2 regions of the Leptospira hartskeerlii genome follow, and region 1 is predicted to be linked to the other one. Evidence: riboswitches for the same ligand, from Rfam matches in the RefSeq annotation. Region 1 holds a riboswitch; the other holds the start of a gene.
What was found. A riboswitch is a leader RNA that binds a small molecule or an ion and turns the genes downstream of it on or off. The one in region 1 is predicted to bind cobalamin.
Positions count from the first base shown of each region.

Region 1 (15,145 bases):
GTCAAAAATCCCAATGCAAATCCGTAGCCATAGACTTGCCACGGTTGGTGTATTAGGATTTTATAATTCTTCGTAGAAAAGAAATGGATGAGCACAAAAATTCCGGACCAGATCATCAAAAGTGCGGTGAATTTTCGAGAACCCAGTTTAGGGATCATTTGTCCGCTTCCTATTAGATAAACTGCGTAGGCCAGTGCGGAAAGAAATACTAAGACAGCCCCGATCCAAGCAGATCTTCCTTGGGCTTCTGCATCAGGTAAAAATGCCAATAAGATGCCTGAGTATGTGAGCGCCACAGAGTAGATCTCGATCTTGTGAACCTTCTTCTTTAAAAAAACAGATCCTAAAAGAAGAACGAGCGCTGGAAACGTAAATAATACCAGTCTTTCCATGGAGGCCGATAAGTATTCCAGTCCCCAAAAATCGAAAAAGCTGGCCATATAATAACCTATGAATGCAAGTGAAACTACAATGCCGTAATCTTTTCTAGTAATAGGCTTGTCCGAATTTTTAGTGGATTCTTGGTAGAGAACAAATGCGAAAAATGGAATGGCAAATATCATTCTGAGTGCCAAAACAGTGACTGAGTCTATTCCAAATTTATAAACTAGTTTAACGATCACTCCTTTAGAGGAGAATAATACTGTTCCTGCCAGAGCGTATAGATACCCTAAGGTTTCTTCACTAAATCTAGAAACAAGAGTTGACTGCAAGTTTAACGTCCTAAAAAGAAATAATTCAATTGTTTTCGAGAGGTGATAAATCCTCCGCCAGGATATGTGACTGGAAAAAAGGAATCGCCCGCGATTTCGGAAGTTGCTTTTAGATCTCGGATCTGTCCGTAACATTCTGAAAGATAGAATGCGTGTCCACATCCTAGTAAATGGTATCCTTCGTGAACCATAGTGCTCGCGGCGCCACCTACGAGCAAATGTCCAAGAGATGCAGTATGAGCTAGAACAAATCCTCTGCTTCCTGTGGGGCTATCCACTGCTCCTAAAACTTCGAATGTGGGAATAAAGAATAATGCTAAAATATAAGAGGCAAATTCGTATGCGATATCCGAAACTCTAACTCCTGCCAATGCCAAGATACGATCGCAACCGTCCGGCAATTCCGCTTTATAGAGTTCTTCCATAATCGCTTTTCCGGTCCATCCAGGTCTTTTCCAATCTTTTACTTGAGCGACCTTTGCCTGTAGATTATAGAGGACTAATTCTTCATTCCAAGAATCGAATAGATAGTCCATTCTCTCTGCCGAGACGTTTTCATCTTTCCATACGCATACTCGGATAAATTTCATTTTTCCGTATTCGTAGGTATCTCTCACTGAAGTTTTATGGAATCCCACGGTGGTGCAGGAGGCTAATAAGATTAGAAGAAGGAAACGAATATGTCGCATGTTTGCAATTCTTTAGAACCTTAGAAAAACTCCTTGGAAAAGCAAGGACTTTCGTTCGATACTAATAGAGAAGGACAGTGTGTCTGCACAGTCAAAGTTTTAGGTGATGAGTTCAGTGAATCCGAAGAATAAAAAACAAGTGAAGAAGGTCCCTTCAAGTAAAAGATCTTCTTCTCCTTTGTTCCTGCTTCTGGTGGGAATTCCATTCTGCTTTTTTCTGATCAGCGCAATGCTCGGTAGCGTATTAAAATTAGATCGGGTTAGTTCGGAATTTGCATACGAGAATAGATTGAATCCGATCGAAAAGGCTTGGAGAGGCCTGAAGTTAAAAGTATATGCCTATGAATACGGCTCCGATTATCGCAATAAGATCCCGGAAAATGAGGGACGTGCCTTAGGCTTAATACGCGAATCCATTTTAGAATCCACTCTTCCCAGATACCTTTTTCTATTTTTGGCAATCGCAGTACCATTTTACTTTTTCGTAAGGTTGTTCAAGGACAAACCTCAGAAGAAGGCCTTATGGCCGGTGGCTATAACCGCAGATCCTAAGAGCAGAAAAACTTCTACGCTTTCCCCAAAAAAAATCGGACAGAATTAAAATAGATTTGATTACGTTATTATAGCGTATTGAACATGTCGTATGCTTCCAAGTAGACGATATTCGAATTTTTGTAAAATTATTACCCTGATCGGTATAACCGCATTACTTCTCCAAAACTGTACTTTAGATAAAAGAATAGAATTCGCTGGAGAAGATAAACTAGGCCTGGAAACAGGAAGTAAACCCTGCGAGGAACTAACTCATTATAATCGTTGGTTCGCTGTCTATGGTCTCTGGCGTATCCCCGGTTCGAGGGATATAGAAATAGAAAAGAAAGAAGGTAAGGTCTACTTCGCAGAACATTCCGTAAATTGGTGGCAGGCAGCTGCGAATGTGCTTACTGGTTTTTTCAGCACTATAGTATTCTATAAAGTAACAGTTAACGAATGTGATTTGGGAACCAGATTCGTTCATAGAGACCAATACGAAAAATTCTTCGAGGAAGAAAGAACGAAGGCTCATGCTGAGTTCTTTTCCAAAACCGAAAGAGAATTAGAAGATGCTCTACGTAAGTATTTGGATAAAACAAGTCCAGCGGAACATGCCGGCAAAAATTACAGTATGATCATTCTGAGAACCGGTAAAACAACCGAAGCGAGAGTAGTGGGACAAGATGTGGACTCTCTTAAATTGGAAACGGAAGATTCAAACGGGCAAAAGCATGAGTTTACTCTTTTAAAAAAGGAAGTATATAAGGTGATCTTCGCCACTAAGATTATCAAAGTAAAAGATACTCCTCCAGCAAAGGAACCCGGCAAAGAAAAACATTAATAATATGAAAGCATCCCTCCTTCGAGGGATGCTGCTTCTCGTTTTCGGTCAATAAATTTAACCGTTACAAAAATCCTACTTGTGTATAGACCTTATATTCGCTTATCATACTGCTAAGGGAATTCGCAAATGTTATCTTGCCGTCTTTTATTCAATTCTATACTTTATAAATTTATAATATTATTGTTTGCGATCCTGGTTTTGGATTGTGGGCTCGCTTTAGGCTACCAAGCCGAAGAAGAGGTTGCTAAGGCATCTCAAGATAATAATAACAATTCGATGTTGGTTACCCTAGGTTTGTTAACCGGGAATTCGGGCGGTTTACTTAGTTTTTCTCCTTCTCCTTTGACGTTTTCCGCCTCAACGGGAAAAGCAGCATATGATATTACTGTTCATTACTGGCCAGGTTCAGGCACAGGGGAGTTACGTATCGATCTGGTCTGGAATGGGATAATGTCTTGCGCTCCACAAGAAGGAGTGTTCGCTGTATTTAATGACGACCAGTACCCTGTGACTTTTGCCGATGTTTCTTTTAACTGTTTTATTACCGGAACGGGCGAAGTATCGCATATTGTGGATACGGCCATCGGATCCGGACTTCCGAGTGTAGGAACTAACCTCGGAAATTTAAGCGTAACCGTAACCCCATAATCCGGGCTCCAAGAGAATTACCTCGCCACTCCGAAACAAACTGCCATCATATCACCCTGGTCAAATTTTTTGACCGCCCAATCTGCAAACTTCTTAGAAGTTTTATAAAAGATCCCGGATCCTTTTTTTGCAGTCAGACCGCTCCCGTAAGAGATATGGCCGAGCGGAATATAACCCAATTCATTTCCTAAAGAAATAATGCCTGGCAAACTATAATAATAGAGATGTTCCGGAACGTTCAAATATCTCCACTTCGGTCCCAGGTATTTTGCAAGAACTCCGTATCTACAGGTAGAAAGGATCATTCTTCCTCCTGGCTTTAAATGTCTTAGGATTTTTTGAAGTGTTTCTTTCGGGTGATGCAGATGTTCTATACTTGCCCAAAGAGTGATCAGATCGAATTTTTCTTTTCCGTCCAAGTCCCAGGTCAGAAAATCTTTTTGCTCCACATCTAAACCTAAAGTTTCTTTTGCAAAACGAACAGGTCCGCTTGCGATATCTAAACCTTTTGTTTTCCAGTTTCTGTTTTTTAGATAATCTAAAAAATAACCGGCAGCACATCCTACATCTAACGCGGATCTTTCGGAACCTAACATTCTTTCCCAATCGAAAAATCCTAGATCTTTCAGATTCAGATTAAATACTCTTGCGATCTCCTTTTTAGTTTCTTCTGAATAATAATTATCGTAACCTCTGTCCGTTCTTTGGGTGAAGTAAGAATCTTCATAATACTTGGAAACTTCTTCTAAGCTAGGTTGAGGATTGACCTGAACCAATTTACATTTTTTGCATTCTACTATTTGAAAGATCTCTCCTTTGGGACTGGCTTTGGAGAAGAGCGGAGTGAATTCAGAATTAGAACAAGTATTGCAGGGAATAGATTGCATACTATAAGGATCGGTGGTTTACGAGGTTTTCCGACATAAAATGGGAACCTGATCCGATTTTAAGGCTTGCTTTTTCAATAAATTTATTATTAAACATAAATCATGCGAATCTCTCTTTGCCTTAGAAATAAATTTATTACGAGCTTTATATTCCTTATGCTCATTGCCCATAACATAAGTTGTGGGCTTGTGCTTACCGGAACAGATGTAGGTAAGGAGTTCTTAGGTCTTTCGGAAGAAGATAAAAAGGATCCTGAGAAGGCAGCAGTCGCATTACTTTCCTTAGTAACAGGAGGAGGTAATTCATTACTCGTATTTACTCCGGTGGTGTTATCCGTAACTGCGGGCGCAACTGCAACGTACCAAGTAGGTCTTAGAACGGTTCCCTCAGATTGGACAAGCAATGATGTGACAGTCGGTTTTGATATAGACGTATCTTCTTGTCCTTCCGGTACTTCTCCGAATTTTTGGCCTTTTACTTTTAGTCCTCCGTATAATCCAATAAGTAATTTGAATTTTAGTACGGTTAATCCTGGATCTTGCATAATACGTTATAGCGTGAGTGGAGAAGTGACTTCCCAAACATCCGGTCTGACAATTGGTGCGGACGCTGGATTTCTTCCTTTGACGATTCAGTAGAATGTAGGTAATTGAAGCCGTCCCGAACTTAGAAAAACCGCTTTTCCAGGGATAGGGTTTTTAAAATCCTTCCACTATGTATAGAATCCTTGCATTGTCCTCTCTTTTGGGACTCTCTCTTTTATTTTCTCAATGCCAGCCGATCGAATCCGTAGAACCGGAAACTTTGAAGATCAAAGCGGTGGGAGATTTGGTAATGGGAACCAATTATCCGGAGAATAAACTTCCGTCCGATCCTAAAAACACTTTGTTCTCTCAGGTTGAACCGAGTTTAAGAGGTGCAGATATACTATTTGCGAATTTTGAAAGCACTCTGACTGATTATCCTCATTGTGCTAAAAATATCAATCGCCCTCTTATATTCGCTTTCAGAACTCCTCCATCATATGCAAAAATCCTAAAGGATGTTGGGTTCGATATAGTTTCCATCGCGAACAACCATAGTTTAGATTTTCACCAACAAGGTTTCGAAGATACAGGTAAAAATCTTTCCGAAGCGGGAGTTAGATTCACCGGAAAAAAAGGTGCGATCACATATATGAACGTAAAAGGAATTTCAGTGGCTTGGATCGGATTCAGTCATATGGAAAGCGCTCATAATCATGTGAACCAAATTGAAGAAGGCGTTGCTCTCGTAAAAGAAGCCAAGAAAAAAGCTCAATTGGTTTTTATATCCGTTCATGGCGGAGCGGAAGGTGGACCGGCCTTACACGTAAAAAATGAGCAGGAAAGATTTTACGGAGAATATAGAGGAAACCTAGTCGCACTTTCTCACGCTTTGATCGATGCAGGTGCAGATCTATTCATTGGACATGGTCCTCACTTACCAAGAGCATTCGAATTGTATAAAGGAAAATTGATAGCATATTCTTTAGGGAACTTTTTAGGATATAGAGTATTCTCCACGAAAGGATATGGCGGTTATTCTTTGGTCTTGGAAGCGGACCTCGACAAACAAGGGAATTTTATCAAAGGTAAGATCCATCCATTGCAATTAAGCCAAAATGGGATCCCTGCGCCTGATCCGGATGCTAAGACTACGGAACTGATCCAGTCTTTAACTAAATCTGATTTTCCGGGAAAAGGACCTAAAATCCAGTTAGATGGAAATTTCCACCCTTAGAATAAAAAAGCCGATGCAGGAACAACTCCAGCATCGGCTTTCTATTTAATAAAACGTTAATGTGAATTATTCGGTCTTTCCGGTAGGTTCCAATGCTCCCGCTGGTGCTTTAAAGTTGATCTCATAGATATCGTAACGAGAATCTCTCCAACCGGTCACGTAGGCAACTGAAACTCCTATGAAGTACCTAAGTCCGAATTTAAGAGTGTTAGTAGCGAAGTTCGCGATCTCTTCGTCTGTTACTGAGAATGGGTGTACTTTATTTCTGGTCTCATCCAGATATAATCCTTCCCAAGTCCCTACCATGGTTCCCTTATATTCCAAACTTAGAATACGTCCAGTAACGGAAAAATTTCGTTTTCCTCCGGATTTGCTTTTGCTTACGATCTTATCAGGCAGACCCTTAGGAAGTGATCTTTCTTGGAGTTGTGCTCCGATCACTTCGTAGTCCGAAGATAAAGCGATTGGTTCGAATCTATGGATCCTGTATTGGACCAAAATTTCTTGGTTTAAACTTTTGCTTAAGAAGTTCACCACATCTGCGTTTTCAGGACGAACACTGAATTCGATTTTTTGTTTCGCTGGAACAAAACATTCGTCTTTCATTTCGTCGCAAGCTTCTGAATCGTTTATAGTATAAACTTCTAACAAACCTTCGTAGGATTCAAAGATGACCCCTCTGCTTTCGAATTGGATCAATTTTGCAACAGTCCAACCCTCGGAATAAGTTCCGGCTGCGGATAAGGATGAGGTAGTTAAAAGAAAGATCCCTAATAAAAGAAATCTTAAGGATGAAAATCGTTTCATTCGAGTTCGGTGCTCCCTGTTATGTAGGTAGACCCGAAGGGAATTCCCTTTGGGCCACGAATTCGTGAATCCTTTCCGATTTTTATCTTACATCAAGAAAATATTTCTTTGAGAATTCGAAAATGTAGGAGTTCCTACACACTGGCCTCTCCAAAGTCTCCTTTTTCAGATTGCCCCTCCGACTTGGGTTGGGAACCTGGTCTTGCAAGTAGATCTGAAAAGGGAATCCGGTGAAAACCCGGAACTGTACCCGCAGCTGTAAACGCCTAAACGGTCGGACAAGACCACTGTCGAAAGACGGGAAGGGTCCGAACCTTGGCGTGAGTCAGAAAACCTATCCGAGCTACTTTCAATTCTCTGGCTTTCGGGAGTTAAGGCCTCAATGTATAAAAGACCCAAACGATTCGGTAAGATACTTCATCTAGGGCTCTTTTTATTTTCCTTCCAAATATTTTCCCAAGAATCCCAGAAGACCGAAACTTCCACAGTAAAAGTGGTGGGGAAGACCAGTTCAAATTCTCAACCCGAAAATTTCAGAAAAAACCCAACAGGTTTTCAGACTTCGATCGATTTGGACCAATACAATGCACGTTATACGAACCTTCCGGACGTTTTAGAAAGAGAAGCAGGGGTTAGGATTAGAAGATATGGAGGATTAGGTTCTTATTCTACTCTTTCTCTTCGAGGAACGAACCCGAACCAAACCAGGATCTTTATAGATGGAGTTCCTTTTAATAATGCGCAAGGAGGAGAAGTAAACCTCGCGGATCTTCCCTTCGATAATCTACAAAGTATAGAAGTATATAGAAGTGGTGCTCCTGTCGGCTTTTCCGGTTCAGCGATCGGTGGAAGTGTAAACTTAGTCACAAGAACGGGATCGGGCCCTCCTAAAACTCGTGTTAATATCGGAGCAGGGAGTTTTAATACCGGAAAGGGTAGCATAACGCATACAGGAACTTATGGCGGGATCGGGACTAGCGTGTTCTTGTTGGGAGAAAAATCGGACCAAAACTTTTCCTATCTAAATAATCACGGGACCGTGCTTGTCAATCCACTGGACGACACGATTGACAAAAGAAGAAATGCGGAGTACGAAAGGACTTCCGGTATGATCGGACTTAGCGGGGATATCGGAGCTACCAAGATCAAATTTTGGAATGATCTCAATTATAGATTTCACGGGATTCCTGGACCTGCAAGTAACCAAACCCAGCAAGTCCATCGTAGATATCTTAGAAATACATCCTCTTTGGGAACGGATACAAAGGGTTTATTCGATGGGTTATTAAGATTAGAAACTCGGACTTTTACTTCATTTACGAACGACGATCTATTCGATCCAAAATCTGAATTTTCAAAAGGAACTCCTAACTCGACTGCGCATATGGGACAGTCCGGGTTCCAGGTCACTCCTACTTTCTATTTATTAGAATATTATCAAATTTTGAAATTCCATGCAGGGGTAGAAAGAGAAACATTTGAAAGATCCAGAAGTACTCCTCAAAATATAGATCTTAAATACGAACCCGGAAAAACAAGGACCTACACAACTTTTCAAGTAGAGGACGAATTCCGGTTTTTGGACGGAAAGTTAGTTCTGACTCCTGGAGTTTCCTGGGACTCTTACAGGGATAAATTCCAATCCGACGAACCTTGGTATAGAAAACAAGACCCGTTCGCTTCTGCAGTAAAAACCACCGAGTTTTCGAATCCTAAAACAGGACTTCTCTGGAGATTTTGGGAAAAAGAAAATTATTCTTTGGAATTCAAATCCAATATCGCAAGGCAATACAGGATCCCAAGTTTCCTAGAATTATTCGGAGAAGTCGGAACGATCATCGCGAACGATTCTCTTAAACCTGAAAGAAGTGAGAATGGGGACGCAGGTATTACAGGAAGATATAAAAACGGAGAGCTTAAATCTAATATTACAATTTCCTATTTTAGGAAAAGGATCAAGGATATGATCCTATTCATTTCGAATTCTCAATTCACTTTGAGACCAGAAAATGTGGACTCTGCACGAATTGATGGCGCGGAAGTTTCCCATAAAACCGAATACAAAGGCTGGAAATTTCTATTAGAATATACTTATCAGGAAGCGATTAACACTTCTCCTGCACCTTATTTGAACGGTAAATATCTTCCTCTTCGACCAAAACATGAGATCTCAGGAACGATCGCATACAGAGGAAAAACCTGGGAACTTGGGTTTGAAGGTGTATATGTGGGAGCTGTCTTCAAGGATAGGACAAACGAATATGTAAATTACCAACCTGCACGTCAGATTTGGAACGCATATCTTACACTTGTACTATATACTTCTCCTGAAGAAGAAGATCCTAGTAAAAAAGGAGAAAAGACTCCCAGAGAACTGCTCTTAAGCATAGATCTTAGGAATATGGGAGATAAGAGAGTGGAGGATATTGTAGGATATCCTTTGCCGGGAAGAAATTGGTTTATCACCTTGAGTGGGAGGTTTTAAGTGAGATTCGAAACACGTATCATTCTTCCTTTCTTCATTATCTTCTTTTCCTTCTGCGGTGATATTGAAAGACCACCTTTATACACTCTATTCTTAACTCCAAATCTTCCGAATAATATCGGAGTTGTTACTACTGATTTTGCGAGTGGAGGAAGGTTTAAGGTCTTAAATCCGGAGCTTCTTCTTTCTTATCCCGGATTGACACCTATTCATTCCGATGCTGTTGCCAGATTCGGAAATGATAGAGTGTATATTCTAAATCGTTTAAATAGGGATAGTATCCAAGTTTTGGATCCGGATTTCGGTTTCCAAACAGTGGCGGAATGGTCCATGGGGGCCGGGACAAATCCTACGGACATTGCGATTGTAGGCCAAAACAAGGCATATGTATCACTTTATGGATCTAGAATATTAAGGATTATTCATCCTTTAACTGGAGCGAATTTAGGACAGATCGATTTAGGTGGATATTCTGAACCAAGCGCAATTCCTGATAATCTACCTGAAATGTCCGGAATGCAGATTGTAGGTACCAGTCTTTTTGTAGTATTACAAAGATTGGATCGAAATGATCCGAGCGGATATTTTCCTCCGGGGGCTTGGGGATCGCTTCTGTTGGAGATAGATACTGTAACAGATTCTATTATTTCTACTTATACATTTCCGGTGCCGAATCCTGTGGGCAAACCGCAGATGTTGGAACTTTTCGGAGAGACTCATTTGGTCTTTGCCGCAGCAAATAGAATGGGTTTTTTAAGCCAGATTGACGGTGGGGTAGTGGCATTTCGTCTTTCCACCCGGACTTTTCGCTCGGGCTTTTTATTTCCGGAAACTGCTGCGGGCGGGGATATACTTGGAGTACAGATCAAAGACGAACAATTGGGTTATGCAAGCGTTCTGGATGCTTCTTTCAATAAAACATTACAAGTATTTAATCCAAGCACAGGTCAGAAACTGGCAAGTTTACTTTTTATCCCTTCTTCTTATGATGCGAGTTTGACCACAATCCTGCTTGCGGACGACGAGATACTTTACGTTTCTAATACTCAATTCACTCAGCCTGGCGTTACGATGTTCGATACGAGAGACAATCGACTTTTAACTCCTGCACCGATCTCCGTGGACCTCCAACCTTTCGACTTGATACAGCTCAAAGAATAATTCCAATAGAATTCTTTACGTAAGGTCGAAACCGGATTGACAAAGCCTTAAAAGAATGGATGATCCTTCGTTGTTTTTCGGAGGCCTAACATTTGAGTTCCGATATGTTCCAAATGATCGCTACCGGTCATAAAGCCCAAGTTATCTATTCATTGAGAGAAAATCCGGATCTTGCTTCTAAACAAAATCCGGAAGGGATCACTCCTGTACTATTCGCTCTCTATTACGGCAAAGAGGAGATAGTAAATTCATATCTTACCTTAGGAATTCCGCTCAATCTATTCGAAGCGGCCGCTTTGGGAGACTCAGATCGTGTTAAAGAACTCGTAGATTCCAATCCAAATATCGTTCATTCTTATAGTCCTGACGGTTGGACCCCTTTACATCTCGCTTCTCACTTCGGAAGACTTTCTATTATCCAATATTTGTTGGAGAAGGGAGCGGACATAAACGCTAAATCCAAAAGTAAATTATCGATCGGTAATACTGCATTACATTCTGCTGTTGCTTCTTGGAGAGCGGATGCCGTTGCATTACTTTTGGAAAATGGTGCGGATCCTAATTTTACGCAAGATGGCGGCTTTTCTCCGCTCCATATCGCAGCCTCAAGACAAGGAAATGAACAGATTGTTTCTTTACTATTGGACAAAGGTGCAGATCCGGAACTAAAAACAGAGGACGGTAAAACTGCTAGAGAGATCGCAGCAGAAAGAGGAATTGCGTTTAGTGCTTAGATTTTAGAGAGTTCCGCCGGCCGGTCTGAATATTATATTTTTCTAAATATTGCAAATAAGACTGTGATTTGTATTCCTAAAAGTAAATAAGTCCAATTCCAACCGTTTTCATTCGTTCGTTCTAATCTTTCTGTTTCTAATTCGATTTTTAGTTTTTCAATTTCTAAGCGTAGAACGTTCATACTAATCGTTAGATCTTCTATGCTTTTATTGGATGCACTTTGTGAGATAGAATTGTTTCTAAATGACGCAAGCGATCTTTTATACTGACGAGGAGCCTCATTCAACTCTGAAAGCTCCTTTCGGATACTTTCATTCAGAGGCCATTTTTCGTAGGCCTTTTCAAAATATTCTTTTGCTTTTAAGAAATCTCCTTTTTTCTTTTCTTCTTTGCCGATTCCGATCCACGCCCGGGTTAGTATAAATTCTGCCTTAGAGTTGGAGGGATCCGATTCTAAAATGGAATTAGCTAATAGCTCAGCTTCTTCAAATTGTTCGGATTCCAATAGAATGTTTCCTTCTTGAATCCATCTATCTTCTAACGAATCTTCTTCTGAAAGTAAAAATAAAGGAGAGAGTAGAAGAATACAAAATGCGAATATTCTAAAAACTGCAGATTCCGAAAACAGTAATCTCATCTGTCGATCCGAACCGCTTTATGAGCATATCTTCTTCTAGGCATAGGCAAAGTGTGAGTTACCCAAGCAGAACCCAATGGATTTCCGGAATCTAAAAAGTACACAGTATCTTCAGGAATATTAATGGAAGAAGCTCCGCCGAAAGAGAAAATTTTACGAGTCTCATAAGAAGTTTGGGCTGCAGGAAAATAAAGAGAAGCAGGAAGACTCGGGCCTAGAGAAAAGGAGCCAGAACCTAATTGGTAAAACTCAGTTCGATTTGTTGGAATAATAGAAGTCGCTGGTTGGAAAACATTTCCTGAACCTGTTGAACCTCCTACAACTGCGAAGTAAACTCCGTCTGCGGGAAAAAGATCTTGGGAAGAAGGTAAAATACAAACTCCTCCTCCCCCATGTTTGGATTCTCCCAAACTAGGCTCGCTGAAAGAAGTAGTGGTATTTGCAGAAGCAGCAAAACCATCGGTGCTTGAGTTTGCGCTTCCGCTGTTGTAAGTCCTACCACCAGTATAAAAAATGACACCATTGATCGCGCAACCTGACATATCCACTCTGCTGAATATCGTAGATGCGGAAGAAAAAGAGATCCATTGACCGTTTGTTCCAAGCTCCGGATAGAACTTTAGAATTGTATTAAATACCGGGCCATTTGTCATATCCGTAGAATTAGATCCGGAGAGAATATAGATCTCATCTCCAACGGAACCTGCCACCGCTCCGATAGAACCGGAAGGCAAAGAAGCCTTTGTTTCCCATAGATCCGCATAAGGATCATACACTTCTATCTTGGAAGAAGAAACATAAGTTCCGGATACATTCTCCATTCCTCCGATCACATATATTTTATTTTTATGATGAACGATAGAGGCAAATGCCCGAGGAGTTGGAACATATGTAATGGAAGAATACCAAATATCCGTCACGGGATCGAATAGATCCACTTCTCTGATCGGAAGTCCGTCATTCCCGATTCCTCCTAAGATCCAAATCCCTCTTGTTTTTGGAGGATCATTCGAGATCCAAGTGGTAAATTCTAAAATACTACCTTCTTCTAACTTTTGTGATCCACAGGTTAAAATCACTTTGTAAGATGTATTTGGACTTAAGTTTTTCCATTCTGAAAAATGAGTTTTTGAAGAGTGGACGTTAGGAAAGATCCCATCGTTCGTATACATCGTACCTTTTGAGGCTTTCGAGCAATTCCAAGAAAAAACTGCGGAATTCGGACTTAATTTAGCTACAAATGCAAATTCCGCCCTGGCAGATTCTTCTCCTAAAATTTCAGAGAGGCCGGAAGCTGTGCAGAGACAAAAATGTAAGGTTAGAAAGAAAATTATAAAAACAGAATATATTCTTCTCATATAGAAAACCCCCAAGAGAACTTAAATCCGGATCTGCAAAAATTAGAACCTTCTTCTATGCTACATTGAGAACGGATACCTATTCGGATGGAAGATCCGGATTCAATCTGCCAATTCCAGCCGAATTCAAAAATTAGATCCGGATTGATCGCAGATGTTTTTTCGTCTCCGGACCGGGCTGTATTGCTGAAACCGGATCCGAGCAGCCAATAAGGAGAAGATATTCCGTAATATTTTCCAAAATACGCAGATTGGCTCCATACACTTAGGTTTCCGTTTTTACCCTTTCCGATAGATGCCTCGGAAGAGAGCCCATAGAACCAAAACTTAGAGTTTGCATCTCTTTCTAAAAATGCACCTCCTCCATATGTGAGGGGAAACGCCTGCGCCCATACACCCAAGGAATAATATCCGGAACCGAAAAATCCGATCCTCCATTCTCTTTGTTTAGAAGTTTCTAATATGTATTTCTCCGGGAGTATAGGGGACTCGGAAGAGATTTCCTCAAAATTTTGAGATGGAATTTTACTTTTCTCTAATTCAACAAAACCAAGTTCCGTTTTTAAGATAAGTTTGTTCTCCTTCTTTTCGATCAAGATACCTTTAAGCTGGGTTCCGTCGGTTAGTTTGAATTCCGAATATCGATATGAAGAATCAGGTCCCTTCTTTCTGGGATCTATTCGTTGGAGTTCCAACCTGGGGATTTTGTATTTTTTATCCTTCCAGGAAAGAAGAATGTATTCCGCTTCTTCCGAGACTTCTTCCGCGATAAAAGCATCTCCATTCTTGAATAATATTTCTGAGGAGAAAAGATAATAAGGGAAGAAGAAGATCCCGTAAAAAACGAATATAAACTTTTTAAACATAAATAGATTTCAAATGAGGAAGGTCGAAATAGAGATTAGGACCGAGCCTTATATGGATGGGATGTGACTTCTTAGAGTAAAAAGAAAGAAAATTATTTTGAATTCGATTAAAATATCCCAATTTAGTATATTTTAAATATTGTATGTTCCTTTGGTGATCTTTTATTTTTCTTTAAATGATAGAATTCTTGCGGAATCTGGATTCCGGATTCCAAAATATACAAATAACGTGAATCCAAATTCAGGATATTTGAAAAAAGAATGTGAATATTGTGACTTTAATATCCTAAAATGGGATATTTATGTTTGACATTGGAAATTTTAAACGTGTAAGTGCTCTTAGATATAAAAATCACCTTTAGGTGAATCGCTCACAGCTCGGCTAATTCCTTCCGGAAAAAAATCCGGAAAATTTACAGAAGGATTTGGCAAGCTAATGTTTAAGACCGGAAGATATTATGTAATTCTTATATTTTGTAGTGCAATCCTGCTTTTAGCCTGGAATCCCCTGCGCCCGATTTACTCCTTCTTCTCCACATTCTTCGGATTAGAGACCGAGATCCCTCTTCCATTTCCGGACGTTAGCGTAAATTCTTACGGTAAACCGGGGTTTTCACTTTCTATCCAAGTTCCTCCAGGAACCGGCGATATAGTTCCTGCGATCAATATACAATATTCCGGTTCGGGTTCAGGGATCTTAGGGAAAGGTTGGTCCTTGGGTGGATTTCCTCAGATCTCAAAGAATCCAAACTTGGGAGTTCATTTTGTATCTTCTGATGGATACACATCTTCTCAATTTGGTGAGATGATTTTCGATACAAATGGGAATTATAAGTTCAAGTTTGAAAGTTTTTCCAAAGCTGAATTCGATGGTTCCGTTTGGAAGGTCCGAGATAAAAACGGGATTATTTATGAATACGGCAAAAATTTTTCCGGAGGTTCAAATTCCAGATTAGATAGCGATGGAGTGCCTATCGCATTTTATTTGGATAAGGTAAGGGATAGATTCGGAAATGGTT
Region 1 is NZ_NPDL01000008.1:78,598-93,742, reverse strand. It holds gene CH352_RS14880 (DMT family transporter) at 1-713, opposite strand, end outside; gene CH352_RS14875 (hypothetical protein) at 716-1,402, opposite strand; gene CH352_RS14870 (hypothetical protein) at 1,509-2,003, shown strand; gene CH352_RS14865 (LIC_13076 family protein) at 2,046-2,777, shown strand; gene CH352_RS14860 (hypothetical protein) at 2,907-3,428, shown strand; gene CH352_RS14855 (class I SAM-dependent methyltransferase) at 3,446-4,315, opposite strand; gene CH352_RS14850 (hypothetical protein) at 4,472-4,954, shown strand; gene CH352_RS14845 (CapA family protein) at 5,031-6,077, shown strand; gene lsa26 (surface adhesion protein Lsa26) at 6,144-6,884, opposite strand; cobalamin riboswitch at 7,062-7,237, shown strand; gene CH352_RS14835 (TonB-dependent receptor) at 7,267-9,369, shown strand; gene CH352_RS14830 (YncE family protein) at 9,370-10,530, shown strand; gene CH352_RS14825 (ankyrin repeat domain-containing protein) at 10,635-11,264, shown strand; gene CH352_RS14820 (tetratricopeptide repeat protein) at 11,297-11,902, opposite strand; gene CH352_RS14815 (Kelch repeat-containing protein) at 11,899-13,260, opposite strand; gene CH352_RS14810 (LA_3334 family protein) at 13,257-14,126, opposite strand; gene CH352_RS14805 (RHS repeat-associated core domain-containing protein) at 14,563-15,145, shown strand, end outside.

Region 2 (15,145 bases), on a different contig from region 1:
ATCTATCCCGTACGACTTTCTGTTCAGCAGAAGTATCTTTTCCACATTCGGATCTTCCAAACATTCCAACAGAACTCCTTCTCCCACCATTCCGGTAGAACCTGTAATGATTACTCTTAATTTCATTTCACAACCTCTATGCTTGCCGTGTTTTCTTCCAGTTGGCTGGATAAAATAGGATCCTCTTTTGAAGATTTATAAGGGAGTTTTGGCCACCAAGCAATATAATCTTTTTGTAAACCTGGCTCTGAACTTTCTCCCGGCTTCGGAGTGATCACTGTAACTCCAAGTTCTTTAGATTTTTCTAAAACTCTTTCTACAGGTTCCGTCCAAGCGTGAGAAGCAAGAGCGAATAATCCCCAATGTATCGGAAGAAGCACTTTTCCTTTGAGTTGAGTATGAGCGATCACCGCTTGCTCCGGTCCTATATGCCAGTCAGGCCAAGCTTGATTGTATTGTCCTGTTTCGATCATAGTAAGATCGAACGGACCGTATTTTTCTCCGATATCCTTCATTTTAGGAAACAAACCCGTATCTCCCGAAAAATAAACCCTATGTTTTGGTCCAAGCAACGCATAACTGGACCAAAGTTTTTTGTCATTGTCCAGAAGATACCTACCAGAGGCATGTCTTGCAGGAGTGCTTACTATCTCAAGGTCTTTGATCTTCTTAGTTTCCCACCAATCCAGCTCTACTATCTTTTCAGTAGGAACTCCCCAGTAAGAAAGGTTCGCTCCTAAACCGAGTGGAACTATAAATAATATGTTTCTATCTTTCAATTTGGAGATAGTCCCCAAATCCATATGATCGTAATGATCATGAGAAATTAATACCGCATCAATCTCCGGGAGATCTTTCAAAGAGATCAAGGGAGGATACCATCTCTTTGGGCCTAACCAAGAAGAAGGTGAAGTTCTTTCCGACCAAACAGGATCGGTTAAGATCCGAACTCCATCCAATTCTATTAAGGAAGAGGAATGTCCAAACCAAGTCACTCTTAAACCGGACTCAGGTAATTTAGAAAATCTTGATTTTTCCACAAAGACGACTGGAACGGGATCTTTGGGACTAACATCCACGCTTTGTCGGAACATACTTCCTACTGCCATCCAAAAATCGTTGATCAGAGGTTGAGGATTTACGAATTGCCCGTCTTTCCATTGGGGCGAGTTCTGCATTCTGATCAGTCTTTCTCCTTTCGCCTGTTTACCCATTGCCTGACAGGTATAAAAAAATGACGCACCCAAAACTAATACTAAGACCGGGAAGAACCATTTTCGAGAATTGTGTATCTTCTTCATTTTATATTATTTCCTCGTTCAGAATAGATCTCCCGGAGATCCGGGCGAATAACATTCTTACATTTTGACAATTTTAATCTAACTTGTCAATTTTTCAGACCTGGGAATCCGGATAAAGTTGACATTTTTTTATAAATTTGTCAAATAATCTTATGACCCGGAAGGTATCCCTCATAGACGAGGAAAGAAAAAAGGAAATTTTGGACGCTGCCTTATATTGTTTTCTTCAATTCGGGTATTCCAAAACTTCCATGGATGATATTGCAAAGCAGGCGAATTTGTCCCGCCCTCTCCTATATTTAAAATTTAAGAATAAAGAGGACCTTTACGAAGGGATTTTCGATTACACATTAGAAGGAAGTTACGAAGAAGCGGAGAAGGTTTTGAATCAAAATATTTCTCCTAAACAAAAGTTGCTTCGTATCTGTGAATTGATACTGATAGAACCTTGGGCCAAAATAGAAGGAAAGCCAATGACTTCTGAATTTTATGAAACCTGTTCTAAATTATCTCCTAAGAGCACTCAAAAATACGAACGCCAAATCATTAAATTCACGGAACAGATATTAGGGGATAAAGAAACTGCAAAAGTCTTTTTCCTGGCCTTAGAAGGACTTTCTGCTGACCTTCCAAAAACGAAAGTTTTACGCAAAAGAGTCGAATTACTCACAGAAAGATTTACGCGTTAAGTTATTTCCCATTTTCAATAATTTTCCGGCCGTTCCGGGTCGAAAATTACAATCATACTACGTCTTAGGATTTAGCTCTTGCCAATAAATCAGGGTATTATAGCCTGCAGCAGACTTTTTGCTAGAATTCGTAATGACTAAACTGAAATTCATCATTCCATCTAATTTACACAGATTTGTCTCACAAAAACTCCTTATATTCTGCCTAGTTTTTTCCTTTGGCAATTGTGAGAGAGCTTCTTGGATCGCGGAAGATTCGATTCTCTCCTTAAACGGAGAATGGGAATTTATCTCCGATAATAACGCAAATCCTGATTTCAAAAAAGGAACTAAGATCACGGTCCCATTTGATTTTAGTTCGAATGATGTTTACCAAAACTTTGACGGGTGTATTTCCATACGTCACGCGCTACCGGAGAAGATTCGCTCGTGGATGAATCAGCAGACCTCGATCGCAATCGATTCAGGCCATAGCTCCGACTTCGCAGAATTTTATCTGAACGAAACTTCTAAATTAGGTCTGATCGGAAAAACAGGAAGAAGAGAACCTTATCTTTCCGGACAAGATGGTAGAATTGTATCGGTACTTCCAGCAGCAGCATTCCGTCCAGGCGGAGAAAATTTTATCTACGCAAAGATCTGCACGATCCCTGGAAAACCATTTCATTGGAGTGGACCCACAATTTCCTTAGGACTTTCAGAATCCATTTTTAAAAAATTCGGATTAGAATTGAGCGTTGCCTTCTTACTCGCCGCGGTTTATATCAGCGTCGGACTTTATCATCTTCTTTTAGCCGTCAGAAGACCAAGCGATATATTCAATTTATATTTCGGACTGTTCGCAATCTTCTTTTCTATATTCCACCTTACCAATAATTCCACTGCAGAGATACTTTTCGGTTCTCACAGGCAATTGCAGTCTAAAGTCGATCAGTTCTCATTGATGATGTTCATCGGAAGCCTTCTTCTATTCATTGCAAGATTCTTCCAGGGAAAACATCCAAAGTTCGCAATATATTCATCAGCCCTCTATGGGATCGTAGGACTTCTGGATATATTCGTAAATCAGTATATTCGAGATTTATTACTTACTATCGTAGCGGGACTCACGGTAGTTTTCGTTCTTCCTTATATCTCCTTCATTACAGGCAGATCAGCCTGGAAAGGGAATTCGGACGCAAGGTTACTTTTAGGCGGAGTAGCACTGATTGCTCTCGGCGGTGTGCATGATTATGCAGTGACTAACAGGTTTATCAATTCTGCGCTAATCATGCCGTTTACATTCCTTGCATTTATCTTAGGGATCGCATTCATATTGGCAAATCGTTTCGTTCGAGTCCACAACGAGGTAGAAGAGTTAAATGCAAGCCTCGAGGAAAAGGTCCGTCAAAGAACGAATGATCTTCAAAAAAGTCTAACCGAGATCAAAGAACTCAAACACCAACAAGATGGGGATTATTTTCTCACTTCTCAGCTCATGCAGCCCTTAGCCGGAAACTACGGACATAGCGATATCGTAAGAGCAGAAATACTCTGTAGGCAAAAGAAAAGATTTCAGTTCCGAAATTGGCAAGGAGAATTAGGCGGAGACTTGTGCGCAGTCTATTCCCTAAAATTAAAAGGAAGACCTGTATTAGTTTTCTTTAATGGGGACGCTATGGGCAAGTCCATGCAGGGAGCCGGCGGAGCTCTTATCATGGGGACCATTTTTAAGACCATAGTCACAAGGACCCAAAATACCGTGGAAATGCAGGAGCTTTTCCCGGAACATTGGCTCAGAAGATGTTACCATGAACTGAAAAGTGTATTCGTTTCCTTTGATGGAAGGATGTTGATCTCGATGGTAGTCGGGATCGTAGATGAAGAATCAGGTCTCATGTATTTCGTAAATGCAGAACATCCTCAAGTAGTGATGTATAGAGATGGAAGAGCAGATTTCTTATCCGAAAATGGAATGTTAAGAAAAGTAGGAGTGGAAGATCCTGAAGAAGTTTTCGTAGTACAAACACTTCAGCTCAAACCGAATGATGTCATTCTAATAGGTTCCGACGGAAGAGACGACGTTCAATTAGGGATCAACGAAGACGGAAACCAGATCATCAACGAAGACGAAAGAGCATTCTTAAGAGATGTAGAAGAAGCTAAGGCAGAACTACTGCAAATAGAAGCGTTGATCCATTCTAGAGGGGATATCATAGACGACCTGAGCCTTGTAAGGATTTCTTATAAGGAAGAGATGACCTCTGTCGCGGATATTCTGGACGATCCATTCCAAAACCAACAAGTGCCTGATGCCATCTCTGAAAAAGCAACTCGCAGAAAAGCGCTTAGAAATGCTGTAGAAGAGAAAGATTATATCTACGTGGGATCGGAAGGCCAGAAGTATCTGGAAAAATATCCGGACGACAGCCCAGTATATCTTTGGGTTTCTTATGCACTCGCAAGACTTGGAAATTACGACAAAGCGATCGATTTCGGAGAAGTACTTCTCATGAGAGATCCGACTCATTCCAAGAATCTGGAACATCTAAGCAAATTACATTACAAAAATGGAAACAAAGTAAGAGCGGAAGCATTATTAGCAGCATCTAAACATAAATTGGATTAAGATCTTTTAGGCTTCCTTTAACATACCCTTCAGGATAGTGGTTATTTCCAAACGGCAACTTCCGCATCCTGTTCCGGCTCCGGTCCTTCTTCCAATAGCCTCCAGGGTCCTTTCTCCATCCTGGATGGCTTCTCTGATATTACCCTCACCTACTCCATTGCAGGAACAGACCACTTTTCCCTGGAGAGGTTTCATCATCTCTCCATCATTCAGCAGATGTTTCCTACGATCTCCCAATTCTATCCCGGAGGAAACCCAGTCTTTCATTCGACTAAAAGAAGATTTATCTCCGATGAGTATCGCAGCGACCAATCTGTCGTTTCGGATAATGCATTTTTTATAAAAACGTTTTTTACGATCTAAGAATATAATCTCTTCGAATTCTTCTCTTTTATCCTTGGGGATTTCCATAGGAATATCCGGAAGTCTGATCGTTGCAAGTTCTAACCCAGGGATCTTTAAGATATGTGCGTGCAAGGAGCCGGCATATTCGTTAAACGCATAACCGAATAAATGTTGGGCCGCGATCTTTGCTTGGTCATCCACTGCGGAAATATTTCCGTATGTCCCAGTTTTATGCTCTGCAATTTCACCGATGCAGTATACATCCGGATCGCTCGATCTCAAAAAAGAGTCCACTACTACGCCGCTACTACAATCCAATCCGCCCTTTACAGCGATCTCAAAATTTGGTTTAGTTCCGATCGCAAAAATGATCCCATCCGGTTCTATACAATTTCCGTTCGTAAGTTGGACTTTAGAGACTCTTTCTGTTCCTTCTATTTTAGAAATTTCGCATTCGAATATTAATTCTATTCCTCGAGCAAGAATTTCCTCTTTTAAGATATCTGCTCCGACTGAGTCCAATTTTTGAGACATTAAACGATCGGATCGAACTAGGACGGTTACTTGCACACCAACACCTTTTAAAGCAGCAGCAAGTTCCAATCCTAATAGTCCTCCGCCAACGATCAACGCGTGGGATTTTGGGACAAAAAAACCTTTGATACGATCCGCATCTGATTTACTTCTTAAACTAAATACTCCCTGCATCTCGGGAGGAACCTTATTAGGCCAGACGGGAGAACTACCCATTGCAAGAACTAATTTATTATAAGAATATAATGTTCCTTCCGTATCACGGACCTTTTTTCCTTCCGTGTAGATCATCTGAACCGATTTATTCGGAAATAGATCCAAATTCCAGGACTTGACCTCTTCTGGATCGGTAGGCATCAGATCGTCAAATTCCCTCTCCCCTCCGATATAATCCGGAAGAAGCACGCGGTTATAAAACGGATTTTCTTCCCTACACATTACGGTGATATCGTCTCCAGGAGCAAGACTACGATATTGTTTTAAGAATGCGTAAGCCGCTGTTCCACCGCCAACGATGAGTATTTTTTCCTTAGGTTTTTTATAGGGAGTAATACGGACCGCAGAAATTTTAAAGCCAGGTTGTTTGGAAAATGGATCGGAAGCGGAACTTGTAAGATTATTGGATCTGAATATATCAGTGCCGTTCTTTCTCCCCCAATGCATTGGCAAAAACACTACACCTCTCTTGATCGATTCGGTTAGAAGCGCTTTCGCACGAACGGATCCTCTTTTACTCGAAACAATCACCACCATTCCGTCTTTGACATCGTATTTGTAAGCGTCGTCCGGATGGATCTCTAAAAAAGGTTCAGGCCTATGCTCTCTTAATTTTCTAACCTTACCTGTCCGAGTCATTGTATGCCATTGGTCCCTGATCCTACCAGTTGTGAGCACCAAAGGAAAATCCCCGTCCGGTTTTTCGGAATCGTCTTCGGATCTTACTGAATGAATCCTTGCCTTTTCATTCTTACGATAAAATTTTCCATCACCGAATAATCTTACATTATCAAAATGTCCTTTTTGAGGGTAAGGCCATTTTATAACCCTATGTTTACGAATTTCTTCATAATCTAAACCTAATATATCTATCTTAGTTCCTTCGGTTAATCTGCAATGTTCTAGAAAGATCTCTTCTTCATCCGAATAATGAAAAGAAGGACCAAATCCCATTCGTTTTGCAAAATCTTGTATGATCCAAGAATCAGCTCTCGCCTCTCCGGGAGGTTCCAAAATTTTAGGAAGAATTGAAATACTCCTATCGGAACTTGTCATAGTACCTTTCTTCTCCGCCCAACCAGCGGCAGGCAAAACAAGATCCGCAAAAGGAATTACACTTGAGTCCGCGGAAATATCCTGAACAACGACGAACTCTGCCAAACGAAGGCCTGACTCTGCGGCCCTCACATCGGGTAGACTTACTGCAGGATTTGTGCAAATGATCCAAATTGCTTTCATTTTTCCGGAAGCAAGCTTTTCAAAAATTTCTGTAGCACTATAACCCGGAGTTTCAGAGATAGAGTCCACTCCCCAAAATTTTGCTACTTCCTTTCTATGTTCCGGATTTTCCAGATCTCTATGAGCAGGAAGAAGATTACATAGCCCGCCAACTTCTCTTCCCCCCATAGCGTTGGATTGTCCGGTTAAGGAGAATGGACCGGACCCAGGTTTACCGATATTACCCGTTAGGAGAGAAAGATTGATCAGAGCTAAATTTTTATTTACTCCAACCACACTTTGATTCAAACCCATGGCCCATAGACTGATAAAACCTTTCGATTTAGAAATATATTCGGCGGTTTTATAAATGAGTTCAGACGAAATCCCGCAGATCTCCGACGCCTTTGAAATAGAAATCTCAAAAACTTTTGTTTTTAATTCTTCAAAACCTTCCGTATGATCGTGGATGAACTTAGGATCGATCCAATCCTTCTCTATTAGAATTCTTGCAATTGCGTGAAATAAATAAATATCAGTGCCTGGATCTATTTGCAAATGAATATCCGCATGTTCGCAGGACTCGGTCCTGCGAGGATCCACTACAATCAATTTGATATTCGGATTTTCTTTTTTTCTCGCTTCAATTCTTCTGAATACGATCGGATGACACCAAGCCGGATTTGCACCCGCAACCAAAAAGCAATCCGCAAGATCCAGATCTTCGTAACCGACTGGAACTGCATCTTCTCCGAATGCCATTTTATATCCTGTGACTGCAGAACTCATACAAAGTCTTGAGTTTGTATCTATATTATTTGTTCCTAAAAATCCCTTAGTTAACTTATTTATAATATAATATTCTTCCGTCAAAAGTTGTCCCGAAACATAAAAGCCTACTGAGTCGGGACCGAATTCGCGAATAAAACCTTTGAATTTTTCCGCCGCCAGGTCCAATGCCTTATCCCAACTTGCTCTTTTCAGAGGAGAAAAACGATCCTCCCTCATCATTGGGAATAAAAGCCGATCCGTTCTGTCCATGACAGAATAATGCAAATTCATCCCCTTTGAACAAAGTATCCCTCTGTTTGTAGGATGATCCGGATCCCCACTGACAGAAATCTCCAGTGGCCCAGATTTTTCTACCTTCAGGCCACAACCCACCCCGCAATAAGGACAGGTGGTCTGAAAGGTTTCCTGGTTTTGCATATCGATATTCATGCAATTATCACGCCAAATCCTTGATTATTTGAAAAACGGGCTAAATAGAAGCTTCCAGAACGTGTTTTCATAGGGAGAAAGTTTTCTCATCCTCAGTTCTAAGGCAGTTTGTATAGAATTTCTGCAATGTAGTATCTTCGACAAAGCCTGTTCACTGGGATATACTGGCTTTCTCCAAGCAAGAAGTGTAGAATGTGCACTGGAATCGGGATTCAAAGTAATCGGAAACGAATTGCCTTTCTTTTTTAGATCTGGCATTTATCCTGCATATAAAGAAATACTGGATGTCTCCAGGCTCAAACCCCAAAAATGAAAGAGAAGAATGAGCATGAAATTTTATTTTTTTTCTATTCCCAAGCGGATTTTTTAGAGGAAGTCTGGGCGGAATACAAAAGATCTCCCGCAAAACTTTCCTGCTTAAATCTTATAAACTGGATCTTTGCAGCCTTTCCAATCTACGAAGACATTTCCAAACTTCTCCCGTCGGTGATCTCAAAAACAAAACTGGCCTCCGAAAATGGGAGTGATCCCGACTTTTCTTACGAATTAAAAAAAGTAGATATAAATATAAAAACTCCGAGTGAATTAGTTTCGATTCACAAAAGAGTTTCTGAAAGTAAACAAACGGATAAGAAAAAGTCCCTACAAAATAGTAAATACTTCTGGAATCTTCAAAAAGAAATCCAAGAAGGAAGAAAAGGTCCTCTATTGGTTTCACTAGAAGAAACCGCCAAGAGTATAATTCGTTTCAATAACGAACTCGAACTGGAATTGATAGAACATTACGGATTCAATTTCCGCAAAAAACTGAACATAGACATCGTATCTTAAAAAGCAAATTTTGTGCCAATCGTATAATTTTTTAGAAAATAGCAACAAAAGAAGTCCACATTGCTTTATATTGAAGCGTCGAAGATACTACAAAAAGAATTTTCCTAGAAAACGTACCTTAATTATACAATACGCGCATTTATAAAACGCATAAAAAAGAACACTCTCGATTCTAATTTCAGCAAATTGATTAAATCCGCCAAAATATTCAACATTAGCATATTTTTCACATGTTGGCACGATAATTGCTAAAAGTCTTATAAAGATATTTTTTACCCTGGGCGGTCTTGAATGTATACGATCCCGAAACTAAAGTTTAATTTTCTATTTCTCTTAATAACTATCGTTATTAGTATTCCTTTATATTCGGAAGAAGATCCGAGTAAAAACGCGAAGGAAACGAATCAGAACCCTCTGCCCTCTTCTTCCGATACGAATAAAACAGAAGGTACCGATCCGAAAATTAAGAAACCAGAACCTAAATACAATTCTCCTTGGAAGGGAAATATTCCGGTAGATCATCTCAGAACTCTCTTGGTCACTCCGGAACAAATGAAGGACACTCAAAAGTCGGACCTGTTTTGGTTGGATAATTTGAAACTGGGAGTTTCTGTCCGTCCCAGATTCGAAGCCAGAGAGAATCCGGACTTCAATAAGAAGACAGATGATTACAGCTCTTTCGTAGGACAGAATACTCAACTCTGGTTTTTATTCGATCCTTCTCCTTATTATGCGATCAAAGTCACTATGCAAGATAGTAGGCTTTGGGGAGGAAGCCAAACTCCTCAGAATGCCGGTAATTGGACTTACGGGCTCAGCACAGGTGCCGGGACCACTTTGACTCCGGCTACTTCTACCAATACGAATATTAGAAATAATACGGATATTAGAGAAGCTTATATAGTATTCAAAAAAACTGATAAACTTCCTGTTTCAGTTTTCGTGGGCAGACAGGTATTCGCCTTCGGAGATCTGAAAATTGTTGGTCCATTAAATTGGCTACATACTGGTTTTGCTTTCGACGGAGTTAGATTCGTGCATGATTCCCAATGGTTTAGATCGCATGTATTCGGAACGATCCTGTCCAATCAATATGACGCACCTTATGGCTTGACCACAAGCAACGGAAGATCCAAGGGATCCATAGACCAGGCATATTTTTTCGGTGCTTATAATACGATCAAGTTAGGAGAAGAAGCTCATCTGGATCTATACGTGTTCGAAGTTTCCAAAAAATGGATCCCGAATTCAAATCCTACCGACTTCGATAATCGCCTAAAACAAAGAGACGATCTATTGACCACCGGTTTTAGATTCACCAATCGGACCAATAATAACCTTTTGCCGGCGGGAAAGGTTTGGGACTGGACGATAGAATCTGCGTGGCAATCAGGAATGACAGGGGATAGAGTCAAAGCGGACTGGGATATCCTAGATCAAAAAGCGGCTAACGGTAAAAACATTTATACGGAGAAGGTGCAGTATGATACAAGACTTCTCTCTTTGGATACCGGGATCAAAGTCAACGATTGGATCCGCTTAGGTTTAGGTTATACATATGCATCCGGAGATCCGAATAGATCCGATTCTAAAGTGGGGACATGGCAGAGTTTATTTCCTCAGATCGCAGGCTCTTTCCCGAATTGGAATACTATGAACGGCCAATCCCTAATGGCTGGATTTGAAAACATAAAGTCTTATTCTATTCGAGCGAATCTCAAAACGGAATACGGAATGTTCGTATTTGCGATTTACGATACTCAGAAAGCAAATCTGCAAGATGCTTGGTATAAGGTTTCGGGAGTCCCAAATACCGGAGCAAGCACGGAAAATTATTCTAACGATAAGTTCTCTTATGATAATTCCAGATTAGGAAGAAGATTATTTTATCAATATGATTTCACTTGGATCCATAATTACACCGAATCTGTTTCTATCTGGATGGGGATTTCTCTCATAAAAGCGAAGGAAGCGATCGGTAACGAAAGAACAAATCCATTCGCTTCTAATCCGGATAATAGATACACATTCGATGATACTTCTAAGTTCTTTTATCTCATGGTCTCCGCCTCCCTATAAGGCAATCCTTTCCCTGGGAGGGGTCGAAGTTTCGGCCCCTCCTTTCTTTTTGGAACAAGTTCTCAAATTCTTTATCCAAAAAGTTTCGAATTAGATTGAATAGTTTCCTGAAAAGAGAAACCTTGCCCGCATTGAAGAGAATTTTCTAATATGTCATTCACCAGATACAAAGACAAAAAAGTATTTATAACAGGCGGTTCCGCAGGTATAGGCAAAGGAATTGCAATCCAATTAGCGAAGGCGGGAGCAAGTGTAATCGTTTCTGCCAGAGGAAAATCTAATTTAGAAAAAACTGTGCAGGAATTAAAGGCTGTAGGAGCTCCAACAGCAGTATTTGGCTTCGCAGTTTTGGATGTTTCCGACAAAAAGGCTCTCGAAAAAGAAGCCAAAAAGGCAATCCAAACTTTAGGGGGATTAGACCTCTTAATTTGTAGCAGCGGCTTTGCAAAAGCGGGAGAAGCTTCCGACCTGGAAGACGAAGTTTATAGAAATCTAATGGATGTAAACTTTTTCGGTCATGTGAACAGCGCGCTCGCTTTTAATGACCATTTTGCTAAACAAAAAAGCGGAGAGATCGTATTTTTAGCCTCTACTCTCGCGTTCTTTTCCATCTACGGATACGGAGCTTATTCTGCGAGTAAGTTTGCGATAGTCGGTTTTGCACAAGGTTTCCGCCAAGAGATGATGCTTCATGGAGTAAAAGTAAAATTATTTCTTCCTCCTACAACAGACACTCCCGGTTTGGAAAAGGAAAATACTGACAAACCTGAATTAAGTAAGGAAATTGAGATGGGTTCTGCATTAAACAAAGTGCATGCAATCGATTCAGTAGCAAAGGCAATCTTAAAATGGATACCGAACAAAAAGTTCATCGGCTATACAGGCTGGGATTCTTGGCTCCAATATTTTCTATTTAGGCATTTTCCTGAATTCAGCATTAAGCTTACTGATTCTGAATTAAAGGCAGCACAATCCAGACTATACAAGAAAAAACAAAAAGATAGAAATGCAGTATAGAGAATTTTGCTCTGACGAAAATAAAATACTATACAAAATCACTCACCTAAATAGATCCTGAAATCTCAGTCTATTTTTGTAGGAACATAGATGTCCTCATCTATGGGAAGACGGTGCAATTCCGTCACGGTACCCGCCGCTGTAAGAGGGACAAAAGGCACAAGATGTCACTGGGCGTAAAAGCCTGGGAAGACGTGCTGAGTAGGACGATCTCGAGTCAGAAAACGACCTTACAAAAATCCTGAAGCTACGTGATCAGTCTCGGATGTAAGACGCTTACGTAACTAAACTCAACATTTTTGTTCATGCGATGCTTAGGCTCATTCTTTTGTGCTTTAATATCGCTTATATCTTGTTAGGCGAAGATCTCTTAGGAGGGATTTTTATGCGCTCGATTTCCGTTTCGAAGGATTTTTCGGGAGCCAGACTATGGCTTAGAACTTCCGTTCTGGTTTTAGTAGGGTTTCTTGCTTTTTCTACGATCTATGCAGTAGGCTTGGAACCGATGGTGTATTTGCACGATACTTTTCATGATATAAGACATTCGACAGGCTTTCCATGCCATTAAGATCAGGATTTTCTGATATATTGCGGGCTGGGTTATTTTCCGGTCTGGTATCAGGTTTTGTTTTAGGGATCCTGGTTTGCATTTGGAATCTTCCGTTGATTTTAGAAGCGGAGAAGTTTGAATCTAAATCTGCATCAGAAAATTCCAATTCAGGTCATACGCATGCACATTCCGCGCATGTAGAAGCCCATTCTCATGCAAAAGTGAAAACTTCTTCCTCTGAAGATATTGAAGGTGATAAACTTTTGCAAAAAAGAAATCTTGGAACAGTAATCGGCTCAGTTCTATTAGGAATTTCTTTTGGAGTTCTAGTTTCTCTTTGGATGACCTTCTTTCCTCCGAACGGATTTTTACAAAACCCTTCCCAATCCAAAACGATCATCCTAAGCATTCTATTTACGATCGGTGGATTTTTAATCTTCTTTGGGATCCCATTTTTAGGACTACCTCCTGAATTACCAGGTAGAGCTTCCAGTGCATACGATTATCCCGAAAGACAAGCTTGGTGGTATATATGCGTCGGTTCTAGTTCAGTTGGCGTTTTAGCATCTCGATTAATTCTATCTTATTTAAATATCCATAATAGATTAAAATGGGTTTTCGCTATCATACTTTTCCTTTTCTTCGTAGGACTTCCATTCTATCTTGGCGCGCCTAAAATTTCTGAAAACTTTGCCGCTCCAAAAGAATTAAGGATACAGTTCGAATATGTAACCCTACTTACGAATCTACTCTTCTGGTTTCTATTATCTTCTTTATTTTTCTTATTTTGGAAACCGAGGCAGGTATTGGGGTTCAAATGAAGCCTGAAATTGCGGTTTTGGTATTAGGTCATGGAAGCAGGGAAGAAAATTCCAATTTGGAATTTGTTTCCTTGGTTGAGGCCTATTCACTTACTCGTCCGGATCTGAAAATATCACATGCTTATGTGGAACTTGCAAAACCCGATTTGGAAACCGCGTTGAAGGAATTATGCGGAGAATATTCGAATATTATAATATTTCCCCTATTTTTGTATACTTCAGGTCATGTCAAAAATGATATCCCAATTGTCTTAGATAGGATTAAGTTCGATTTTCCAACTCATTCCTTCAAAATTGCAAGCAGCTTAGGTATTCATTCTAAGATGGTGTCCTTACTTAGAAAGCGTGCAGAAGAATTTCTACCTCTAAACGTAGAACAATCCTCTAAAACAGGAGTGATCATAGTAAATAGAGGTTCTTCCGATCCGGATGCAAATGGAGATTTTTATAAGACAGTTAGATTGTTCCAAGAAGGAAATTTTTTCTCATTTGTTCTTCCTTCATTCATTGGAATAACAAGCCCACTTCTGCCGGATACCTTGGAGATGGCTTCCAAGTTAAGACCGGAGAGACTTCTGGTGGTCCCCTACTTTTTATTCGGAGGAAAATTGATCCAAAAAATTTCCTCCTTGGTCCAAAACTTCTCCGAAAAATTTCCTTGGATCAAAACCGAAGTTTCTTCCTATTTAGGCCCAGATCCTGAACTATTCTCCGTCATTGATGAAAGGATACAAGATTGTATCTCCGGAAAATTATCTCTTCCTTGTGATACCTGCGAATACAGGACACAACTTCCAGGTCTTTCTAAAAAAGTAGGAGGATTAAAGGCGCTCCTTTGGAGTATCCGCCATTTGGAAACTCATAACCAGGCGGCTCCTCATCTATTCCCTCATCGTAATTTACAAAAACATATATTTGTTTGTGAGAATATAGACTGCGCAAGCAAAGGAAGTTCTGCCTTAGTCTCACGAATTAGATCCATTTTAAAGGTACAAGGAAGACAATCGGATTTTAAAATTTCACGCTCTTCATGTATGGGGAGATGCGGAGAAGGTCCAGTAGTTGTAGTCTATCCAGACGGAGTTTGGTATCAAAAAGTTAGCGTGGAAGATGCGGAAGATCTGGTTTCGGAACATCTTTTACAAGATAGACTCGTTTCTCGTTTAGTTGATAATATTATGCAATAGGAATATAGTATGGCTTGTCATGAAATAGCGGCATTAAGATTAGGTATGATGAATGTTCTTGGAATCAAGGATGAATCGGTTATCGAACATGAAAAGAATGAAATAGGAACTGAGGCTCTCTCTTCTCCCGGTCCAATCCAGTCTTTGACGAATTCGAATAATTTCGGCGATCTAATCCGGTTTTTCGAAGCAAGTTTGGTAGAATTAGAACAAACAATTTCTAAGCTTCCTTCTGGAGATCCTAAATCGGGATATTATACTTCTCTTTTAATACTTACCAAAAAGGTGGAATTGGACCTAAAGAACTCCGCCAAAGCATTCCAAACTTTATACATGGACTTAGAAGAAATGCACGACTTTGTGCATGAGATCTACCCTTCCTAGGAGGAACATTGAGCCAAAAACTTCTCAAGTTAATCCATAAGGAAAACGTAAGTCCTTCTTCATATATATATCATTTTGAAAGATCGGATGGTCACGCATTCGACTTTGTAGGAGGGCAATACGTTATCCTAAACTCTGGCGACG
Region 2 is NZ_NPDL01000003.1:426,062-441,206, forward strand. It holds gene CH352_RS07390 (NAD-dependent epimerase/dehydratase family protein) at 1-126, opposite strand, end outside; gene CH352_RS07395 (MBL fold metallo-hydrolase) at 123-1,301, opposite strand; gene CH352_RS07400 (TetR/AcrR family transcriptional regulator) at 1,454-1,990, shown strand; gene CH352_RS07405 (SpoIIE family protein phosphatase) at 2,124-4,598, shown strand; gene CH352_RS07410 (nitrate reductase) at 4,605-8,120, opposite strand; gene CH352_RS07420 (hypothetical protein) at 8,442-8,963, shown strand; gene CH352_RS07425 (alginate export family protein) at 9,255-11,042, shown strand; gene CH352_RS07430 (SDR family NAD(P)-dependent oxidoreductase) at 11,193-12,059, shown strand; cobalamin riboswitch at 12,123-12,307, shown strand; gene CH352_RS07435 (CbtB domain-containing protein) at 12,445-12,627, shown strand; gene CH352_RS07440 (CbtA family protein) at 12,618-13,430, shown strand; gene CH352_RS07445 (CbiX/SirB N-terminal domain-containing protein) at 13,427-14,617, shown strand; gene CH352_RS07450 (DUF3209 family protein) at 14,627-15,001, shown strand; gene CH352_RS07455 (FAD-dependent oxidoreductase) at 15,010-15,145, shown strand, end outside.
Region 2: linked by a shared signal. The riboswitch ahead of CH352_RS07435 (CbtB domain-containing protein) and the one ahead of CH352_RS14835 (TonB-dependent receptor) in region 1 are both predicted to bind cobalamin.